DNA from 2 places in the Rhizobium sp. BR 314 genome. Region 2 is predicted to be linked to the other one. Evidence: predicted binding sites of a transcription regulator. Region 2 holds the regulator's gene; the other holds the start of a gene.
The links. Region 2 encodes PhoB, which activates phosphate uptake and scavenging genes when phosphate is short. Its sites were predicted from a motif close to TGTCATNNANCTGTCAT; they were not measured.
Positions count from the first base shown of each region.

Region 1: QD461_RS06090 (DUF2794 domain-containing protein) is a predicted target of PhoB. The motif match lies at 4,964-4,980, and genes of this name have one in related genera.

Region 1 covers NZ_JARWLA010000003.1:244,274-251,648, reverse strand. Annotated here, with positions in the region: gene QD461_RS06110 (ABC transporter ATP-binding protein) at 1-293, shown strand, start outside; gene QD461_RS06105 (ABC transporter permease) at 308-2,839, shown strand; gene QD461_RS06100 (Bax inhibitor-1/YccA family protein) at 3,035-3,775, shown strand; gene QD461_RS06095 (N-acetyltransferase family protein) at 3,895-4,452, shown strand; gene QD461_RS06090 (DUF2794 domain-containing protein) at 4,541-4,942, opposite strand; gene QD461_RS06085 (DUF1223 domain-containing protein) at 5,271-6,014, opposite strand; gene acnA (aconitate hydratase AcnA) at 6,267-7,375, opposite strand, start outside.
Region 2 covers NZ_JARWLA010000019.1:41,900-49,274, reverse strand. Annotated here, with positions in the region: gene pstC (phosphate ABC transporter permease subunit PstC) at 1-1,458, shown strand, start outside; gene pstA (phosphate ABC transporter permease PstA) at 1,455-2,789, shown strand; gene pstB (phosphate ABC transporter ATP-binding protein PstB) at 2,804-3,619, shown strand; gene phoU (phosphate signaling complex protein PhoU) at 3,671-4,384, shown strand; gene phoB (phosphate regulon transcriptional regulator PhoB) at 4,416-5,099, shown strand; gene QD461_RS21885 (GcrA family cell cycle regulator) at 5,192-5,716, opposite strand; gene QD461_RS21880 (aspartate aminotransferase family protein) at 6,142-7,341, shown strand.

The sequences.
Region 1 (7,375 bases), on a different contig from region 2:
ATCCCGGCCAACTCTCAGGCGGCGAACAGCAGCGCGTGGCGATCGCCCGGGCACTCGCGCCTTCGCCGGCTGTGCTGATCGCCGATGAGCCGACAGGCAACCTCGACACCGATACCGGCCGGCAGATCGCCGACCTTCTCTTTGCCCAGCAGGCCGAGCGCGGCACGACCATGCTGCTGGTGACACACGATCCGGCACTTGCCGCGCGCTGCTCGCGCCAGATTCGCGTCCGCTCGGGTGAAATCGAAAACGACAGCGCTCAGCCACGCGTCAATCAGGCGGCAATCGCATGACGAGTGCGGCGCGAATGCGACTGTCACTCGCCTTCCGCCTTGCCTTGCGCGAACTGCGCGGTGGCCTTGGCGGCTTTTACATTTTCCTCGCCTGCATCGCGCTCGGCACCGGCGCCATCGCTGCCGTCAACTCCGTATCACGCTCAATCACCGATGCGATCTCGACGCAGGGACAATCGCTGCTGGCGGGCGATGCCCGTTTCGAGCTACGCAATCGCGAGGCGACGCCAGAGGAACTGGCCTATCTCCAGGGTCTCGGCAAGCTCTCCCGTTCCACCAATTTGCGTTCGATGTCCCGCCTGCCTGACGGCTCCGACCAGGCTCTGGTCGAGGTCAAGGCGGTCGATGAGGCATATCCGCTCTACGGCGCCTTCGAAGCCGATCCGAACCAACCCCTCTCGATCCTGCTTGCTGCCAAGGATGGCAGCTATGGTGCCGTCGTCGCCCCGTTACTGCTCGAACGCCTGAACCTCAAGGTCGGCGACAACCTGCTGTTGGGCAATGCGAAACTGCGCATATCAGGCACCATCAAGAACGAACCGGACGCCGTCTCGGAAGGTTTCGGCTTCGCTCCGCGGCTGCTGACCAGCCGGGACGCGCTGGCCGCTTCTGGCCTGATTACAACGGGCAGCCTCGTTGAGCAGGCATACAGGATCCGCATGGACGATCCCGCAACCGGGTTGCGCAAGATCGGCGATCGCGCCAATGCCGCCTTCCCGCAGGCCGGCTGGTCGATCCGCACCAGCGCGCGCGCCGCGCCGGAGCTTGCCGACAACGTCACGCGCTTCTCGCAATTCCTGACACTGGTCGGGCTGGCCGCCCTCATCGTCGGCGGGGTCGGCGTCGCCAATGCCGTGCGCGCCTTCCTCGATTCGAAGCGCACCACCATCGCCACCTTCAAGTGCCTCGGCGCACCGGCCTTCGTGGTCGTGCTGATCTATCTCATCCAGATTGCCATCATCGCGCTTGCCGGCATCGCCGTCGGCTTGGTTCTCGGCGCCATCGCCCCGATGATCGCCTCGCAGTTCATGGCGGAATTCCTGCCCATATCGACAGCGCCGCGACTCTATCCCGGCCCCCTGATGCTAGCAGCCGTCTTCGGGCTGCTGACGACGCTTGCCTTCGCCATTCCGCCTCTCGGTCACGCCCGAGAAGTTCCGGCAACCGCGCTCTTCCGCGAACAGGGTTTCGAGGCTCGCCGCCTGCCCGGCTGGCCCTATCTGCTTGCCGCCAGCTTACTGATGGCGGCGCTTGCCGCTTTGGCCATCGTCACCGCCTATGACCGCTTCATCGCCATCGTCTTCGTCGTCTCGATTGGCGGGGCATTTGTCGTGCTGCGTGTCGTTGCTGCGCTGCTCGCCTGGCTTGCCCGCCGCAGCCCGCGCGTGCGCTCGCCGGCGCTGCGTCTGGCGATCGGCAATATCCATCGGCCGGGCGCACTCACGTCTTCGGTCGTGCTGTCGCTGGGCCTCGGCCTGGCGCTGCTAGTGACCCTGACATTGATCGACGGCAACATGCGCAGCGAGCTCATGGGGCGCATGAGCGAGAAGGCGCCGAATTTCTTCTTCGTCGATATCCAGGGGCCGGAGCTTGAGGGCTTCCGCAAGATCGTGCTCGACATCGATCCGAAGGGCAAATTTGTCGAAGCGCCGATGCTGCGTGGCCGCATCGTCGCCTTCAATGGCGAAGACGTGACCAAGCTGAAGGTGCCGGCGGCAGGGCAATGGGTGTTGCGCGGCGACCGCGGCATCACCTATGCCGAAACTCTTCCGGAAAATGCCGCGATCACAGACGGCAAATGGTGGGACAAGGACTACGGCGGCGAACCGCAGGTCTCCTTTTCCGCTGAGGAAGGCAAGGCTCTTGGCCTGAAGCTCGGCGACAAGATCACCGTGAATGTGCTCGGCCGCAACATCACCGCCAAGATCGCCAGCTTCCGCAAGGTGCAATGGCAATCTCTGTCGATCAATTTCGTGATGATCTTCTCGCCGAATACCTTCAAGGGCGCACCGCATGCCTGGCTCGCGACCCTCACGGATAGTTCCGCCACTCCGGAGCAGGAAGCAGCGATCCTGAGGAAAGTCACCAACGCCTATCCGACGATAACAAGCGTTCGCGTCAAGGATGCGCTCGATGTCGTCAGCAGGCTTGTTGGGCAGCTTGCCACAGCCATTCGCTCCGCCGCATCGGTCGCGCTTATCGCCTCAGTGCTCGTGCTGGCGGGCGCGCTGGCGGCCGGCAACCGCGCCCGCACGCACGATGCCGTCATCCTCAAGACGCTCGGAGCGACGCGCGCGACGCTCATTCGCGCCTTCAGCTACGAATATCTGATCCTGGGGGCAGCCACCGCCGTCTTCGCGCTGGTCGCCGGCTCCGTCTCGGCTTGGTATATCGTCAGCCGTATCATGAAGCTGCCTTCCGCCTTCATGCCTGATGTCGCCTTCTCCACTCTCGTCGTTGCGCTGGTGCTGACGGTCGGGATCGGCCTCATCGGCACATGGCGTATTCTGGGTCAGAAAGCGGCACCCGTTCTGCGGGAGCTGTAAATCAGCTTCGCGGATTAACCGACACCGCGAAAACCGCGCGATATTACATCGATTTAACATCGGTCAGGCCGCTTGACCCTTGTCTACAAGGCTGGAAAGCCTCATATTCTGTGCAGGCATGCTGAAGCTTCGCAGCGGCGCCTGGGCCTGAAAGGCCCGACACCGTACCCAAATCGGAGCTTGAAAGAGGAAAACATGGCTGACTATCGCAATTACCAAAACCGGGCGCAGAGCGGTGCGCAGTCCGGTGCGATGATAGACGAGGGCCTTCGAGCCTACATGCTCAAGGTCTATAACCTGATGGCGCTGGGTCTGGCGATCACGGGTGTTGCGGCTTATCTCGCCTTCTCGCTCGCTTTCGCGAACGGACACATCACGGCCTTCGGTCAGGCGATCTATCTGAGCCCGCTGAAGTGGGTTGTCATTCTCGCCCCGCTCGCAATGGTCTTCTTCCTGAGCTTCAGGATCAACCGGATGAGCGTGGCCGCCGCGACGACGACCTTCTGGGTCTACGCCGCGCTGGTGGGTCTGTCGCTGTCGTCGATCTTCATCATCTACACCGGCCAGAGCGTCGTGCAGACCTTCTTCGTGACCGCCGCCTCCTTCGGCGCGCTGTCGCTCTACGGCTACACGGCCAAGCGTGATCTGTCCGCGATGGGCTCGTTCCTGATGATGGGTCTCTTCGGCCTGATCATCGCCTCGCTGGTCAACATCTTCCTGGCTTCGTCCGCCATGCAGTTCGCCATCTCGGTGATCGGCGTGCTGATCTTCGCAGGCCTCACGGCCTATGACACGCAGCGGATCAAGGAAATGTACTACGATGCCGACGATGCGACTGTAGCCGGCCGCAAGGCGATCATGGGCGCTCTGTCGCTGTACCTGGACTTCATCAACCTGTTCATGTTCTTGCTGCGCTTCATGGGCAACAGAAACTAATCGAACGGTTTGAATAGATATCGAAAAGGCGGCTTCGGCCGCCTTTTTGTTTGCCTGGAAAAGAGGCCTGCGATTTGATGGCAGCCATCGTCATCAGCAGATCAGGCAGTAAGAATCACATGTCCGTCCGCCTCCGCAGCGCAACCTTAGACGACCTGCCCCACATAACCGCCATCTACAGAGATTCCGTGCTGAACGGCACGGCAAGCTACGAGATTACGCCTCCAGGCGAAGACGAGATGGCAGGCCGCTTTCGCGCGATCCAGGAAAAAGCCTACCCCTATATCGTCGCCGAGGATGCAGACGGCACATTTCTCGGCTATGCCTATGCTTCGGCGTTCCGCACACGGCCGGCCTATCGGTGGATGGTGGAGGATTCGATCTACCTTGCTCCGGAGGCCCGCGGGCGCGGGATCGGCAGATTGCTACTGAATGCCCTGATTGATAGCTGCCAGACGCTGGGCTTTCGCCAAATGATCGCCGTCATCGGGGGAGCGCATCCTGCCTCCGTCGCCGTGCATCGGGCTGCGGGATTTACCGAAGCCGGATTGCTCAAGGGCACGGGCTACAAGCATGGTCGGTGGCTGGATACGATGCTGATGCAGAAGGCGCTTGGCGAGGGAAATACCACCGACCCGGACCAGTCGGTCTATCCGGGTATCCTGTTCCAGGAGTAGGGTCGATCTGTTGGTCTAGCCTTGAATGCTCTCTTCCCTCGGTTTCCGGGACGAGCGGGCTTTTACCATCAAGACGGTGGGGAAAGAACTACTTCTCCACCAGCTTCAGCTGCTTGTCGAAAACCTTCAGCACTTGGCTGAGGTCATGTCCACGCTTCAACGTCATCCCATTGGTATTGATGACGGAGAAGGCGCCCTGCTTCGCGGCGAGTTTCGGGTTCTTCTCGATGCAGAAAAGCGGCATCTCGCCGGAGCGCTTGAAGACGGAGAAGACTGCCTTGTCCTTGAGATGATCGATGGCGTAGTCGCGCCATTCGCCTTCGCCGACCATGCGGCCGTAGATCCAGAGTATGGCATCCAGCTCACGGCGATGGAACGTCACCGGCAGCGGATCCTTGCTCTGCTTGTATTCTCTGAAATCAACGATGACGGAGGAATTAGTCTCGGCGGAGCGGCTTTCGCCGTGTCGCAAATCCGGCTGATCAGTCATCAATCCCCCAAGGGCTATCTCATGACAGGAGAATGACAGTTTGCCTCAGCCGCATCAAATTGCAAGCCGTCTGACGGCTCACAATTTCTTTCCCGTGCCCAAAAGCATCTCTGCAGCGCCGCATTTCAGTCAAAACGACGCCTAATTTGCAGGAAGTATAGGCAGCCGCTTGGCGCCGCCGCGCCAAGCGGCCCGGCCGGGGCGCATCGATAAACCCCAGCCCCGAATGCGTCCCGCCGGGCACCCCCTTTTTCGGCGTCAGCCGAAATAGGCACCTTTTCCGCGCCAGCCGAAGCAAAAGACGTCCCCGATCAAATAGACAGGGCGCTTAGCCGTCCGAACCCACCGTCAGCACTGTCGCCCCGATAATGGCCGAGGGATCGCCGGAGGACGACGACGACTGCAGAAGGACGGCAAGCCCTCTTCGTCCGGCTTTGGTCAACACATTGGCGGGCAACACGACATTCATCGCCCTGCCATCCCACATGCCGACCGTCTCGACATCGGAAACCGCATGCATATAGGCAATTTGCTGGCCGTTGTTTTCGCCGCCCTTGGGAGCCACCATCTGCTCCTTGTCGAAATAGACGATGACGACATTGGCCTTGCCTTGGCCAGCACCGATCTTGATCGAAAGCTCATCATCCTTCGTGCTGGCGCTTACTGGCACGGTCAGGCCCTCACCGGCGCGCTGGAAAGTATCGAGCTTGATGTTGATCGCGTTGAGATCGGCACCATTCATATGGTCCCGGCCATTGATGATGGCCTGCGGCGTGTAGACGCCGCTGCGACCGAGCGTGCGGGCATAAGCATACTGGCGTGCGGTATTTTCCTTGTTCGCCATCGTGTCGTTCCAGCCCAGATAGTTCCAGTAGTCGACATGATAGGCGAGCGCCACGACGTCGCCCTGGCGAATCAGCTTTCGAAAGGCAGCGTCGGCCGGGGGACAGGAAGCACAGCCTTGTGCGGTGAAAAGCTCGACCACGCCCTTGATCTTCGCAGCCTCCTGCGCATGCAGCGAACTTGCGAGCGCGATGCCTGCCAGAAGTGGAACCGAAAATCGAAGGCGCATTTCTCTCTTACCTCTGCATCAAACTCGCCAGCCGCCTGCGCAGCCTCCAAATACCCACTAGTCTTGGGGCGATAAGGCCATATCAAGCCCGAAAAACCTGAAACAAGAGATAATAGCTTAGCGTGATGACGCAAAGTCACGATGGGGTGAGGCCAATGCCGCATGGCAGCTGCGCCGAACACATCCCCGTGAAAAAGAAGAGGCCGCCGGAAGAGTTTTCCGGCGGCCTCGTAAGAACGGAATGGATGCGTATTAGGCGGCGAGATCGCGCAGAACGGTCTGCAGGATGCCGCCATTGTTGACGTAGACGACCTCATCCAGCGTATCGATACGGCAGATGATCGGGATATCGCGAACTGTACCGTCGCCATAGGTGACCTTGGCGATCTTGCGCTCGCGCGGCTTGATATCAGCCAGGCCTTCTATGGTAACGAGTTCGTCGCCCTTCAGGCCGAGGCTGGCCCAAGTCGTGCCTTCCTCGAAGACGAAGGGGATGACGCCCATGCCGACGAGGTTCGAGCGGTGGATACGCTCGAAGGACTGGGCGATCACGGCGCGGACACCGAGCAGGTTCGTGCCCTTGGCAGCCCAGTCGCGCGACGAGCCGTTGCCGTATTCGACACCGGCGAAGATGACGAGCGGAACGCCCTCGGCCTTGTACTGCATGGCCGCATCGTAGATCGAAGTCTCTTCCTTGGACGGATAGTGGATGGTGTAGCCACCTTCCTTGCCGTTCGGGCCGAGCATGTGGTTGCGGATGCGGATGTTGGCGAAGGTGCCGCGCATCATGACCTCATGATTGCCGCGACGCGTGCCGTACTGGTTGAAGTCGGCAACGCCAACGCCGTGACCGATGAGGTAGGCGCCGGCCGGCGAGGCAGCCTTGATCGAACCGGCCGGCGAAATATGGTCGGTGGTGATCTTGTCGCCGAAGAGACCGAGAACGCGAGCGCCCTTGATGTCGGAAACGCCGGCACCCTTCTTGCCCATGCCCACGAAGTAAGGCGGATTCTGAACATAGGTCGAGTTGTCGTCCCAGGCATAGGTCTGGCCCGGAGGAACCTGCACGGCCTGCCAATTGGAGTCACCCTTGAAGACGTCGGCATACTTGCTCTCGTAGAGCTCGCGCGTGACGTACTTCTGGATGAACTCCTGAACCTCATGCGAGGTCGGCCAGATGTCCTTCAGGTAAACCGGCTTGCCGTTCTGGTCTTCGCCGATCGGCTCCTTCGTCAGGTCGAGCTGCACCGAGCCGGCGAGCGCGTAGGCGACAACGAGCGGCGGCGAAGCAAGGTAGTTTGCCTGAACGTCAGGCGAAATACGGCCTTCGAAGTTGCGGTTACCGGAGAGAACGCCCGATA
Region 2 (7,375 bases):
TGCGTGTCGGTCATCGGCGCCTTTGCCTTCGTGCTGGGGCGGGTGAGGGCTGCTGCATTGTCGGGCGGCAGGCCCTCTTCTATGCATTCCAGGCTCGGCTATCACGGTGCCTATGCCGCCATATGGGCTGTGCTGCCCGCTTTGGCGCTCGTCTGCGTCTGGTCGATCGCCAGCTCGGAAGTGATCGACCGCTTCGTGATCAAATCCTTCCCGGAAGAGGTGCAAGCTCTTCCGCGCGCGGAACTCAATCTCAGCTACGGCATGGTGCGCAGCATCGCCCATGGCGTGCGCCTTCTCGATGGCCAGGAGCTTGCCGACGTCGCGGGCGGCACGGCGGATCTGCAATTGTTGCTGGCGCAGAGGGGCGTGCCCCTGGCGGTCCGCCCGACCGGCTACATGGTCGATGCGGCAAACAAATATAATGGCATGCGCGAAATCAGCCGGATCGTCATGAGCGTGGCGGCGATCCTGCTGTCGCTCTTGTGTGCGGCCTATGGCCTGCGCGTCATCGCGCCACGCTTTCGCGCGCGCAATCGTGTCGAGCAGGTCATTCTCGGGGCGCTCATCATCGCGTCTTCCATCGCCGTGCTGACGACGGTCGGGATTGTCGTCTCGATGTTGTCGGAAGCTGCGCGCTTCTTCAGCATGGTGCCTGCAGGTGAATTCTTCTTCGGCACCGTTTGGGATCCGCGCTTCACGGGCGCAGGCACGCAGACATCGGGAACCTTCGGCTTGATCCCGTTGCTGGCGGGCACGATCTATATCGGTCTGGTCGCCATGCTCTTTGCCGTGCCGATCGGCTTGTTCGCGGCGATCTACATGGCCGAATACGCCTCGGCACGCGTGCGCTCCATCGCCAAGCCGATGCTCGAGGTGCTGGCCGGCATTCCGACGATCGTTTACGGCTTCTTCGCCCTCGTCACGGTCGGACCTTTCCTCAGGGATATTTCGGCAGAGATCAACGGCCTGATGACCGGAAGCTTCACAAGCTTCATCGAGGCGCAGAGCGTGCTGACAGCTGGCTTCGTCATGGGCGTGATGTTGATCCCCTACGTCTCGTCGCTATCGGACGACATCATCATGGCGGTCCCGCGCTCGCTGCGTGACGGTTCACTCGGGCTTGGCGCAACGCGCTCCGAAACCGTCAAGCGCGTTCTGCTGCCGGCAGCGCTTCCCGGTATCGTCGGTGCACTCCTGATGACGGCTTCGCGCGCGGTCGGAGAAACGATGATCGTCGTGCTGGCGGCCGGCGTGGCGGCGCGCATGCAGTTCGATCCCTTCGAGCCGATGACGACGGTGACGGTAAAGATCGTCAACCAGCTGACCGGCGATCTGGAGTTCACCTCGCCGCAGACGCTCGTCGCCTTCGCGCTCGGCATCACTCTGTTCTGCGTGACGCTCTGCCTGAACGTCTATGCGCTCTATATCGTCCGCCGATACCGGGAGCAGTACGAATGAGCGATATCGTGTCCTCCTCGTCACAGAAAAATCCGCGCGGGCTTGCACCCGACGCCCCGGTGCGTCGCGATATCGGCATCGCCAGGCGCTATGCCGCCGAGCGCCGCTTTCGCGCCTATGGAATTGCCGCCGTCATTTTCGGCGTCGTCTTCCTCGCTATCCTGGTGTCGACCGTGGTCCGCAACGGCTATACGGCTTTCGTCCAGACATCACTCGTCTTGCCGATCGAGTTCTCCGAGAAAGTCATCGATCCAACGGGCAAGCGTTCCAGCGATCCCAAGGTGCTGATATCGGCCAATTATCCCGTACTTGTGCGTGACGCAGTGGTGAAGATGCTTGGTATTGATCCCGCCAATCGCGCGCTCGTTCGCGAGGCGACGGCCATGGTGTCGGACAGCGCCCGGATCGCACTGCGCGACAAGGTCGTTGCCAACCCCGCTATCATCGGCACGACCGCAAACGTGGTGCTTCTTGCCAGCGCGAATATCGACTCCGCCAACAAGGGGCAGATCGATTTGACGGCCGACGAGAAGGACCGCAAGGTGTCGGATCGGCAGGTCGCATGGATGAAGCAGCTCCGCGATAGCGGCGCACTCTACAAGGCCTTCAACAGCGGCCTGTTCCTTTCAGGCAATTCGAGCCGGCCGGAAGCTGCAGGCCTCGGTGTTGCCCTGATCGGCTCGCTCTATCTGATGTTGACCGTGCTTGTGCTCGCCTTGCCCGTCGGCGTCGCCGCTTCGATCTATCTCGAGGAATTTGCACCGAAAAATCGGCTTACGGATCTGATAGAGGTCAACATCAACAACCTCGCAGCCGTGCCATCGATCGTATACGGCCTGCTCGGCCTCTCGGTCTTCATCAACATGATGGGACTGCCGCGCTCGGCCTCGCTGGTCGGCGGTCTCGTGTTGAGCCTGATGACGCTGCCGATGATCATCATCGCCACGCGCTCGGCGCTGCGCGCGGTACCGCCATCGATCCGCAGTGCCGCACTTGGCCTCGGCGCGTCGCGCATGCAGATGGTCTTCCACCATGTCCTGCCGCTCGCCATGCCCGGTATTTTGACTGGCACGATCCTTGGGCTTGCCCATGCGCTCGGGGAGACGGCGCCGCTGCTTCTGATCGGCATGGTCGCCTTCGTCGCCAATTATCCCGCTTCGCCGCTCGATCCTTCGACGGCGCTGCCGGTGCAGATCTACATGTGGGCGAGCGAAGCGGAGCGTGCCTTCGTTGAGAGAACCTCCGGGGCCATCATCGTCCTGCTCTTCTTCCTCGTTGCGATGAATATCGGGGCAATCCTGCTGCGCCGTCGCTTCGAGCGGCGCTGGTAGGGGAGGAGCACGAAATGAACATGATGACGGAAGCCGGAAGCGAACGAGCATTGGCCAAGAAGATGATGACGATCCCCTACAAGATGATCGGCCAGGACGTTTCGGTCTACTACGGCGAAAAGCGCGCGCTCTTCGACGTCAATCTGAATATCCGCGCCAATACGGTCACGGCGTTGATCGGCCCGTCTGGCTGCGGCAAGTCCACCTTCCTGCGTTGCCTCAACCGCATGAACGATACGATCGAGACCTGCCGTATCACCGGCAAGATCACGCTCGACGATCAGGATGTCTACGACAACAGTATCGATGTGGTGGAGCTGCGCGCGCGCGTCGGCATGGTCTTCCAGAAGCCCAATCCGTTTCCGAAATCGATCTACGAGAACGTCGCCTATGGTCCGCGCATACACGGCCTGCATCGTTCGAAGGCCGATCTCGAGCACATCGTCGAAACCAGCCTGCAGAAGGCTGGTCTCTGGGGCGAAGTGAAGGACCGGCTCCACGATGCCGGCACCAGCCTTTCTGGCGGACAGCAGCAGCGCCTGTGCATCGCGCGCGCCGTTGCAGTCAGCCCGGAGGTGATCCTGATGGACGAGCCCTGTTCGGCGCTCGATCCGATTGCGACGGCAAAAGTCGAGGATCTCATTCACGAGCTGCGGGAGAATTTTACGATCGTTATCGTGACGCATTCCATGCAGCAGGCTGCCCGCGTTTCACAGCGCACCGCAATGTTCCATCTCGGCCATCTGGTCGAGGAGAACGACACCGATAAGATGTTCACCAATCCCGACGATTTCCGCACGCAGGATTACATCATGGGCCGTTTTGGTTGATGATGTCAGGTGCGCGGCTCCCTTCACACAGTTCACCTTAAGGAAAGAAAAATGGTCTCCACTCACATTCTCTCTGCCTATGACGAAGACCTGAAGTTCCTGACGCGCCGTATTGCCGAAATGGGCGGTCTGGCCGAACAGATGGTCAGCGACAGCGTTCGCGCATTGGTTCATAGCGATGCCGCTCTCGCACAGAAGGTCATCTCCGACGACGTCGTTCTCGACCATGCCGAACGCGAAGTCGGCGACAAGGCGATCGTCACCATCGCACGTCGTCAGCCGATGGCGGCTGACCTGCGCGAGATCATGGGTTCCATCCGCATCGCCTCCGATCTGGAGCGTGTCGGCGACCTTGGCAAGAACACGGCAAAGCGCGTCATCGCCGTGCAGGGCACCGGAGTTCCGCGGAAGCTTGCCCGCGGCATCGAACATCTTTCCGAACTGGCGCTCGGCCAGCTCAAGGAAGTCCTTGACGTCTACGCCACGCGGTCGCCAGACAAGGCTGTTTCGATCCGCGAACGCGACGAGGAAATCGACGCGATGTACACCTCGCTCTTTCGCGAGATGCTGACCTACATGATGGAAGATCCGCGCAACATCACCACCTGCACGCATCTTCTCTTCTGCGCCAAGAACATCGAGCGCATCGGCGACCATGCCACCAATATCGCCGAGACGATCTATTACATGGCGACAGGCGCACAGCCGGAAGGCGAACGTCCGAAGGACGACACTGCAAACACCGTTGGCGCGGTGACGGAATAATCTGGAAGAGAAGAAAGGAGACCAAAGGCGCATGGTTCCGAGAGTTGCTGTTGTAGAAGACGAGGAAGCGCTGAGCGTTCTGCTGCGCTATAATCTTGAGGCCGAAGGCTTCGAGGTCGACACGATCCTCAGAGGCGATGAAGCCGAGTTGCGTCTCCAGGAGCGCATCCCCGATCTTCTGATCCTCGACTGGATGCTCCCCGGCGTGTCCGGCATCGAGCTTTGCCGCCGGCTGCGTATGCGGCCGGAGACGGAGCGCCTGCCGATTATCATGTTGACGGCCCGCGGCGAGGAAAGCGAGCGCGTGCGCGGCCTTTCCACCGGCGCGGACGATTACGTCGTCAAGCCGTTCTCGACGCCGGAGCTGATGGCGCGCGTCAAGGCGATGCTACGGCGTGCCCGTCCGGAGGTTCTCTCTACGGTGCTGCGTTGCGGCGATATCGAGCTGGACCGCGAAACCCATCGCGTTCATCGCAAGAGCCGCGAAGTGCGGCTGGGTCCGACGGAATTCCGTCTGCTGGAATTCCTGATGTCCTCGCCGGGCCGCGTCTTCTCCCGCTCGCAGCTGCTGGACGGCGTCTGGGGGCACGATATCTATGTCGACGAACGCACCGTCGACGTTCATGTCGGCCGCCTGCGCAAGGCGCTAAACTTCTCCAATATGCAGGATGTCATCCGCACCGTTCGCGGCGCGGGCTATTCCATGGAGGCCTGAGCGGTCAACCGCTCAGGCATCAACATTGCGGCGGAAACAGAAAACGGGCCTCGAGGGGCCCGTTTCGTTGTCTGAATTCTTGAATTCGCTGCTTAGCCGTTGTTGCGACGGCGATCATGCACCGGCTGGTAGGCCATGCGCTGATGATAGGTGCAGTACGGCGAGGAATCCGGGCTGTCATTGCCGCAGAAGTGGAAATCGTCCTTCAACGGATCACCGACGGGCCACTTGCAGGTGCGTTCCGTCAGTTCCGTCAGGCCGAGGCGGCGCGAAATCGGAACGACGACATTGGCCGCGGGACGGTAGGTGATCTCGTTGACCGCATCGACCTCGATCTCTTCCTTCAGCATGGTTGCACCCTGCTGGCGGGCAACCGTACGGGTCGCGACGCGCGAGGTGTAAGCCGGAGCCCTTGGCGCCGAGGCAGTGCGCTTCGGCGTGCGAGCAGCCGTCGCCGTGCCACCCGCCTTCGCTCGGCCGGGAAGGTTCAGGCGATGCACCTTGCCGATGACGGCATTACGGCTCACGCCACCCAGTTGCGCCGCGATCTGGCTGGCGCTCAACCCTTCGGACCATAGCTTTTTCAGCTTCTCGACGCGTTCGTCTGTCCAATTCATGCCCTGTCTCCGCTGTCGCGTTTCCGGTGGCAGAATCCTTCACCATTGCCTCGCATGGGATCGAGGCACGAAACGCTTTAAAATTGTGGTGACTAGTTCCGCCGCATGCAGTCTAGCAATTGCTTTTTAACCTAGTGTGAGGCTGACTCCGTGACAAGAGTCGCGAGAATCTTGAGGAATCGATTTCGGGGTTTTCCCCAACTTGCTGCCCCGGCGTGGCATTTCTGCAATATGCCGTGCCGAACGCGATCCATTTGCGCGCAAGCGCTTTCTCGCACTTGCTAAATCGCCAGTTTTGTTGACATCGCGGTGCAAAACATCAATAGTGCCCAGGCCGCCGCAAGGCGGCATTTTTGATTTTTTCGGACCCGTTTCATCAAGCGGAAGCGATTGGTCCTTAAAGTTGTGATCGAGGAGATATGGCCATGGCCGAGACCGCGCCGCTTTATGATACATACCTGCGTGCTCCGCTGCGGTTCGAGCGAGGCGAGGGCGTCTGGCTGGTGACGGAAAGTGGCGAACGCTACCTCGATTTCGCAGCTGGTGTGGCGGTCAATTCGCTTGGCCATGCCCATCCCCATCTTGTGGCCGAACTGAAGGCGCAGGTAGACAAGGTGTGGCACCTGTCGAACCTCTATGAAGTGCCCGGTCAGGAAAAGCTGTCGAAGCGGCTGACGGATGTCACCTTCGCCGACAAGGTGTTCTTCACGAATTCCGGCGCGGAGGCGCTGGAATGCGCCATCAAGACGGCGCGGCGCTATCACTTCGCCAAGGGGCATCCCGAGAAGTTTCATGTGATCACTTTCGAGGGCGCCTTCCACGGCCGCACCATCGCGACGATCGCAGCCGGTGGTCAGGAAAAGTACATCGAAGGTTTCGGCCCAAAGGCTCCGGGCTTCGATCAGGTGCCGTTCGGTGATCTCGACGCCGTCCGCGCAGCAGTTACCGATGCGACGGCGGCGATCCTGATCGAGCCGGTGCAGGGCGAGGGTGGTATTCGCCCAGCCACCAATGAGTTCATGCGCGGCCTGCGCCAGATCTGCGATGAGCATGGCTTGCTGTTGATCCTGGATGAAGTCCAGTGCGGCGTTGGCCGCACGGGCAAGCTCTTCGCTTACGAATGGGCCGGCATTAAGCCTGACATCATGGCTGTGGCCAAGGGGATTGGCGGCGGTTTCCCGCTCGGTGCGTGCCTTGCGACGGCTGAAGCCGCCTCCGGCATGAAGGCCGGCACGCACGGCTCGACCTATGGCGGCAATCCGCTTGCCATGGCCGTTGGCAATGCGGTGCTCGACATCGTGCTTGCTGATGGCTTCCTGCAGCATGTTTGCGATGTCGCGCTGGTCTTCCGCCAGGGTCTTGCCTCGCTGAAAGACCGCTTCCCTGATATCATCGAGGATGTACGCGGCGAAGGCTTGATGCTCGGCATCAAGGCGGCCATTCCGCAGGCGGATCTGCTGCAGGCTATCCGAGCCGAGCATCTGCTGGGTGTGCCCGCCGGCGACAACGTCATCCGCCTGCTGCCGCCGCTCGTCGTCACCGCCGAGGAAGCACGCGAAGGCCTTGCCCGCATCGAGCGTGCGGCCGAACGTGCGCGCGCTGCCCGCACCAAGAAATCGGCTTAAGTTTAACGCCTGCAGTCGGGGCGATTACTGCGCC